Linked DNA regions of Acidicapsa ligni. The protein of the gene in region 2 binds, or shares a complex with, the protein of the main gene of each other region. Links are inferred from orthologs where the notes say so. Each region holds a gene or a part of one and is shown on either strand. Other genes may lie near its edges.

Region 1 (4,221 bases), on a different replicon or contig from region 2:
TCACTTCGACAGCCATCACTGGCTCCAGAAGCACGGGACTGGCCTTGCGAGCGGCTTCCTTGAATGCCATCGAACCGGCAATCTTGTACGCCATTTCGTTCGAGTCGACATCATGATAACTGCCGTCATACAGCGAAACCATCACATCGACCACCGGGAAGCCGGCGAGAATTCCGCCGTCCAGCGCTTCGCGAATACCCTGGTCGATCGGCTTGATAAATTCCTTCGGAATCGATCCACCCTTAGTGTCGTTGATGAATTCGTAGCCTTTGCCCGGCTCGTTCGGCTTGATGCGAATCTTGCAATGTCCGTAGTTGCCCGAACCACCGGTCTGACGAATGTACTTGCCTTCGGCTTCCGCTTCCTTGCGAATCGTCTCGCGGAACGCAACCTTGGGCTCGCCGACATTGGCCTCGACCTTGTGCTCGCGCTTCATACGGTCGACCAGAATTTCCAGGTGCAACTCACCCATACCGCTGATGATCGTCTGGCCTGAATCTTCGTCGGTCTTGACCTTGAAGGTAGGATCTTCGTCAGCCAAACGGCTAAGCGCGATGCCCATCTTTTCCTGGTCAGCCTTGGTCTTCGGCTCGATTGCCACCGAAATAACTGTCTCCGGGAAGGTGATCGCCGAGAGAGCAATCGGAGAAGTAGGAGCGCACAACGTATCGCCCGTCTTCAGTTCCTTCATACCCACGCAGGCGCAAATATCACCGGCCATGATCTCGGTAATGTCCTCGCGCTTGTTGGCGTGCATCTTGACGAGGCGACCAACGCGCTCCGTCTTGCCAGTGCGCGGATTCAGAACCGTATCGCCAGTACGCAGCTGACCCGAATAAACCCGGATGAAGCAAAGCTTGCCGAACGGATCGTTGATCGTCTTGAAGCCCAGCGCTGAAAGCGGCTCGCTGTCATCGGAATGACGAATAAACTGCTCTTCAATATTGTCAGGGTTCAGACCAACAATCGGAGGAATATCCAGAGGGCTGGGCAGATAATCAACGACTGCATCGAGCAGCGTCTGAACACCCTTGTTCTTGAAGGCCGATCCACAAAGCACAGGGAAAAGCTTCATTTCAAGAGTCGCCTTGCGAAGGCCAGCCTTAAGCTGAGCCGAGGTAGGCATCTCGCCATCGAGGAACTGCACGAGAATCTCATCGTCAGTCTCGGCAACCATCTCGATCAACTGCATACGGAAAGCTTCCGCCTTCTTCTGCAGGTTCTCAGGAATCGCTTCAACTGAGTACTTGGCACCCATCGTCTCGTCATGCCAGAGAATCGCCTTCATCTCCATCAGGTCGATGACGCCCTTGAAGCCCGCTTCCGCGCCGATCGGAATCTGAATGGCGACCACACGTGCTCCGAGACGCTTGCGCATGGTTTCCATGGCCAACTCGAAGTCCGCACCGTTCTTGTCCATCTTGTTCACGAAGCAGATACGGGGAACGCGATACTTGTCGCCCTGACGCCAAACCGTCTCCGTCTGAGGCTGAACACCCGACACAGAATCAAACAACGCAACCGCGCCGTCCAGAACACGCAGCGAACGCTCAACCTCTGCGGTAAAGTCAACGTGTCCAGGAGTATCGATAATGTTGATGCGGATATTGTTCCAGGTGCAGGTCGTCGCAGCGGAGGTGATCGTAATTCCGCGCTCCTGCTCCTGCTCCATGTAATCCATGGTCGCTGTGCCTTCGTGCACTTCTCCGATACGGTGCGTAATGCCCGTATAGAAGAGAATGCGCTCGGTGCAAGTCGTCTTTCCGGCGTCAATGTGCGCCATGATCCCGATGTTCCGGCAACGATTTAGAGGTACTGTGCGAGCCACGGATATTTTCCTTGCGAACCCCAGGTCCGCTGTTCGTCTTACCAATCTCTGCGGTCAGCCCATCCGGGCGCTGACCGTACTGCAATTTCATAAAACCCAACTACAGCCGCAAACTACCAGCGATAGTGAGCAAATGCCTTGTTGGCTTCCGCCATACGATGAACGTCTTCCTTCTTCTTCATCGCGGCGCCACGGCCATTGGCCGCATCGAGCAGCTCATTGCTGAGCTTGTCGATCATGCCCTTTTCACCACGAGCGCGCCCGTAGGTGATCAGCCAGCGAATCGCCAGCGAAGTACGGCGCTCAGGATTCACTTCGATCGGCACCTGGTAGTTCGCTCCGCCAACGCGGCGGCTTTTCACTTCCAGTAGCGGCTTGCAGTTCTCGACAGCCTTCTTGAACAGCTTCAAAGCCTCGTCGCCGCCCCTCTGCTCGAGGTTCGTCATCGCGGTATAGAAGATGCCCTGGGCAGTCGACTTCTTGCCGCCCCACATCAACGAATTCACAAACTTGGTGACCAGCGTCGAACCGTAAACTGGATCGGGCGCTACTTCCCGCTTTGCTATGTGACCTTTTCTAGGCATGTTTCTGAATTCCTTTGCCCCTCATTCGAGCGGCGTCAATTACCAAACTTGAGTTACTTCTTCTTGCCGCCCTTGACAGGTGCCGCGCCAGCCTTGCCACGCTTTGCGCCGTACTTGGATCGGCTCTGCTTACGGTTGGCAACGCCCACCGAATCCAGAGTTCCGCGGACAACGTGATAGCGAACACCCGGCAGATCCTTCACACGGCCGCCGCGAATAAGCACAATCGAGTGCTCCTGCAGGTTGTGGCCAATGCCAGGAATGTAAGTCGTGACTTCAATTCCGTTGGTCAGACGAACACGGGCAACCTTGCGAAGCGCCGAATTTGGCTTCTTCGGGGTCTGCGTGTAAACGCGCGTGCAAACTCCGCGACGCTGCGGCGATGCCTGCAGTGCGGGAGAGGCCGTCTTGTACCGTGGCGCCGTGCGCCCCTTGCGAACCAGCTGATTAAATGTAGGCAAACCGCAACTCCTCAAACTCGAACCGTTACAACCAAACTTACCCGGCAAGTCGCGCACGCAGCTTTATGGCTTTCCACACGCCTTGCGCGAACCCATTTCGGGGCGCAAGCGCACGGAAGCCAATGTTGCTGCTTCGCGTCTGCCTTCGTACCAATACCAGACGAAAACCGGGACGGTGACCGTACGCTCCCTTAACTCCAGGGGTTCGATTCCGTTTCCTCAGCTTCGGCCTGCATAACGCTCCAAGGTGGAGGGTGTCGCAGGCACCGTAGCGAATCATCCTTACTCGCACAAGATCGAGCAATTCCAGGATTCTTTGGGAGGCCTACATCGCCATACCCCTCGCAGCTTCGAACCCACCCGCCACCGAAATGGCATCAACCCAGGCAGTCTAACTGCGTTGCTTCATCTCTTCTGACACGTAACTGAAGAGATGCCGCTCTTGTGGAACCTTCTAACAATATCAAGAAACGTGGGCAAGGTCAACGAATTCGCACCCCGGAACCGCCTCCAGCCAGAAAAATTTTACAAATTGGATAAAAAAGATTCCCGCCCCAAATCGAAAGCCCGACAAATCGCAATGTCCTGCAACCCCAACCCTATTGCGTCTTCGCCTCCAGCCTCTTCGTCAACAACTCCAAAAAACCACCCTCATCCGACTTCATACAAACCTGCGCATTTGGCTTCCCATCTACCTTGCTCGTAAACCCTTTATCATCAACCTCAATTCGCATAGGCTCCATCGGGCACAGCTCCGGATCGAACGTATAAGCCACTGCCAGCGGATCAAACAAGGTCGGAGTAGGCGAATGTCCCCCCGAATTCGCGACCCACTCCCCGTAAAGCATCTTCAACTGCGCCGTCAGCGTACTCCCCACCCCAAAAATCTCGTCCCGCTCCTTCGCTTCCAAATGAATCTGTGTCGAGTCCAGCGGAGCCATGAATACCGGCACCCCTACCGCCAGCAACCGTTGCGCTCCCTTCGGATCCTGCAAAATATTCCACTCCGCATCCGCCGGCCGCATCTCGCCCTTTCGGCCGTCATACCCGCGCTCGATCGAGCCGCCCATGATCACTACCCGCTTCACCTTGCGAAACGTCTCAGGGTCATGCTCAATCGCCGCCCCAACATTGAATAGCGGTCCCAGCCCGATCAGCGTCACCTGCCCCGGATGCGCCTTGATCGCCTCCAACATCGCCGAAACACCTTCAGAATGTTGTATATCCGGACTGCCCAGGGCATACTCCTCCTGGGTAGGACCATCCGCTACCTTCGTCCGCACTCCGACCGTAACCGGAATCGCCGCATTCCCTGTCGCCGCCAGAAACCGGTCGACCAACCGCGCAC
Region 2 (2,986 bases):
CATCAGAACTACTTCCTCCGGAGAAAATGGAGCTTTTGCTTAAGTGCGAGGCCGGTCGATGATTTCGTCGAGGATGCCATATTCTTTGGCTTGCTGGGCGGTCATGATGAAGTCGCGCTCAACATCGCGTTCGATCCGGTCGAGGCTTTGGCCCGTGTGCTTGGCCATCAGCGTGTTGGTGATTTCACGAATCCGCAGGATCTCACGAGCATGAATATCGATGTCCGTGGCCTGCCCACTCAGTCCGCCCATGGAGGGCTGATGAATCAGGATGCGTGAGTTAGGCAACGCAAACCGCTTGCCTTTTGTTCCCGACAGCAACAGGAAAGCACCCATGCTGGCAGCTTGCCCGATGCAGTAAGTGACGACGTTGTTCTTGATGAACTGCATCGTATCGTAAATGGCGAGACCGGCTGTGATGGAACCGCCGGGAGAGTTGATGTAGAGCTGGATGTCCTTCTCTGGGTCCTCACCGGAGAGGAACAGCATTTGCGCAACGATAAGGTTGGCAATCTGGTCGTCGATCGGAGTTCCAAGGAAGATGATGTTATCGCGGAGCAGACGGGAGTAAATGTCGTAGGCGCGTTCGCCTCGGCTCGTCTGCTCGACCACCATGGGGACTAGTGCCATTGCGCTATTCTCTCACTTTGCATCGGTGCCTGGTGGGGCTCCGGGGTGATTATCTTCCCGGGCTGACTTACTTTCGGCAGCCCGGCTTTGCCACTTTGGTTTTGCCAGCCCCCGAATCTTTCCAGTTGCTGGCCCATTGCGCTTTGGCTTTCAGTTACGCCGCAGGCAGGCGTTGGTAGAGCACGCTTGCGGTCTTTTCACGCCTAAGTTGTTCCCGGATTCTAGCCAGACCGCCGTCTTCCGTCAAACGGGCACGCACGGTTTCGATCGGCTCGCGAGCCTGAAGAGCAGCCATGTACAGCTCCTGCTCAAACTCTTCGTCCGAAACAGAGACGTCTTCAATATCGGCGATTTTGTCCAGCAGCAGCGAGGTCTTGACCTCATTGATGGCGGAATCACGCTGTGCGGCGCGCAGACGGGTAAAGTCGAGCTTGCGCATCATGTCGGGATTCATGCCCTGTGCCGCCAGCGCGCGCAGGCCGCGGTCGAGCCGCGCATCTACTTGCTGCTGTACGAGAGATTCCGGAATCGGGAAGTTGAACTTCTGGGTCAATGCCTGGAAGAGCGCTTCGCGTGTCTGCTGCTCGGACTGACGCTGCTTGGTCGCCAGCAGATGCTCACGGATGCGGGTTTCGAGAGCGGCGAGATCTTCGTAATCGCCTAGTTCCTTGGCGAACTCGTCGTTCAGCTCAGGCAGAATGCGCTTCTTGATCGCTTTTACTTCAAGCGTGTAGGCGACGTTCTTTCCGGCGAGGTTGTTCTCGGTGTAATCCTCAGGATAGACAACTTCGACCTTCAGTTCCTGGCCGACCTTGGCTCCGCGAAGAGCTTCGGTGAAGGCAGGGAGAGTTTCGGCTCCGCCAACTTCGATCAGGGAATCCTGGCCTTCGAGCGGAGGAAGCGCTTCGCCTTCTTCTGCCTGGACCTGGCCGTGATAGCTGATCTGCGCCCAGTCGCCGTCTACGAGAGGGCGGTCTTCCTCGACCGGCTCAACCGTGGAACGGGATTCGCGGAGCTGCTTGATCTCCTGCTGGAACTCTTCTTCAGAGGCCTCGACCGTCGGCTTGGGAACGGTTACGTCCTGATAGCCATCGAGCGAGAATGGCGGGATCACTTCAAAAACGGCGGCGCCGTCGAGCGGCTGACCTTCTTCGAGAGTGAGCCGGGTCAACTGGGGCTGCGATACGGGGGTTACACCGGCAGCAGTAATCGCCGCCTGGAAGCGCTCCGGCAGCAGGGCCTCGACAACATCCTTCTTGATCTGCTCGGCAAACCGCTTGCGAACTACCGACTCCGGCACCTTCCCGGCGCGGAAGCCAGGAATCTTGGCATGCTTTTTGTATTCACGGAGGACGCGGGCAAAAACCTTATCCACTTCTTCAGTGGAGGCTTCGATTGCGACTTCACGGACGCATTCCGGGTTCAGGACTGGCGCGGGCGCGTGATCGTGGCCCTCGTGATCATGACCTGCGTGGTCATGGCCGTCGTGATCGCTATGGTCGTGGAGGTCGTGACCTTCCTGGGTTTGGAGGGAGGTTTCGGCGTCGGAATTGGGAGTGTTTTCGATTGTCTCTGCGGAACTCAAAGTTGTGCCTTCCAGGATACAAGTCAGGATACGAGTCAAGATACGGTCAAAATGCAAACCAACTGCGCGTCTCCCTGTCGGCTAAATCTGTTCGGTCCGGCTGGATCTGTTCGCCGTTAAAGCCTTGCTCGATTTCGAGGAAGCTCCGCAAGAACAGGTCGCGGACAGGAGACATTCTTTCTAATGGTATGAGGGTTGGCCGGACCGGTCAAACCGAGTCAGCTCAGCCAGGGCGTATGGGCGGTTCAACAACTCTCGGCCAACCGATATCTTGTTTTCAATGAACCACTTGGAAGGCTATGCTCGTCAGCTAGATTTCTTCGGGCAAAGCTGGGCGAACGTAGCGAACGAAGCGTGGATGAGCTGCGCCGCATGCCTGGAAATTCAAACGCGCCTGCCGCAGACTCAGTTCGCCATTCACAGTGAGCCGCACTTCCGCGGCGTCGGCAGAGCCTGGCTCCCCATCCTGGCCGTCATCTTCCCACCAGCAGACAGGGCAAAGCTCCATTGTTGTCGGTGTCGACAGCGTCTTAGCCCCACAGCAGGGACAGCGAAATCCAGCACAGAGAAATCCAGCATCGGTCATGCGTAGAGATAGACGAAGGATTCTGGCGCGGGATTACAGCGCAGGACCACAGCAGAACAGGCTCCCGGCAAGCGATTGCGGGGAGCCCGTTGACTGCGTTTGATTTGATCCAGATCAGGTATCCGGATCCGGCTCAGGGAATGAAGACCTTCAGACGGACATGCCACGCCGTGCTCTTGCCCGGT

What was found. Proteins that work in one complex are often made in the same cells at the same time.
Region 1: the proteins of tig (region 2) and rpsG are in contact, whole or in part, in a crystal structure (PDB 3GTY), measured with the Thermotoga maritima proteins. The link is inferred for Acidicapsa ligni from one-to-one orthologs. Residues at the interface, in WP_004081061.1 of Thermotoga maritima: Glu122, Val124, Val129, Leu130, Tyr133, Glu188, Gly259, Ile262, Tyr263, Glu266, Ser270, Glu273, Gln274, Glu277, Arg308, Gln311, Ile312, Ser315, Tyr316, Glu325, Arg329, Arg336, Leu363, Phe366, Trp367, Arg373, Leu377, Arg381, Leu384, Glu387; in WP_004081843.1 of Thermotoga maritima: Lys34, Lys52, Lys55, Glu59, Arg62, Gln63, Glu66, Asn67, Lys69, Val71, Arg95, Ala109, Lys110, Lys111, Gly112, Arg113, Pro114, Glu117, Glu121, Ile124, Ala125, Tyr127, Asn128, Asn129, Thr130, Gly131, Lys135, Asp139, Arg142, Met143.

Annotation. Positions count from the first base shown.
Region 1 is NZ_JAGSYG010000004.1:657,212-661,432, reverse strand. Bases 678-3,390 are described here. They hold rpsG (30S ribosomal protein S7), read right to left. Parts: upstream 2,413-3,390; coding sequence 1,942-2,412; downstream 678-1,941. Other genes in these bases: rpsL (30S ribosomal protein S12), read right to left, coding at 2,466-2,873; fusA (elongation factor G), read right to left, coding at 678-1,828. Also shown: more of fusA, read right to left, coding at 1-677; OHL19_RS16915 (nucleoside hydrolase), read right to left, coding at 3,473-4,221.
Region 2 is NZ_JAGSYG010000002.1:502,178-505,163, forward strand. It holds tig (trigger factor), read right to left. Parts: upstream 2,216-2,986; coding sequence 785-2,215; downstream 1-784. Other genes in the region: clpX (ATP-dependent Clp protease ATP-binding subunit ClpX), read right to left, coding at 1-3; clpP (ATP-dependent Clp endopeptidase proteolytic subunit ClpP), read right to left, coding at 40-630; OHL19_RS08460 (CPCC family cysteine-rich protein), read right to left, coding at 2,526-2,801; OHL19_RS08465 (aldose 1-epimerase), read right to left, coding at 2,935-2,986. UniProt on the Bacillus subtilis protein: Involved in protein export. Acts as a chaperone by maintaining the newly synthesized protein in an open conformation. Functions as a peptidyl-prolyl cis-trans isomerase.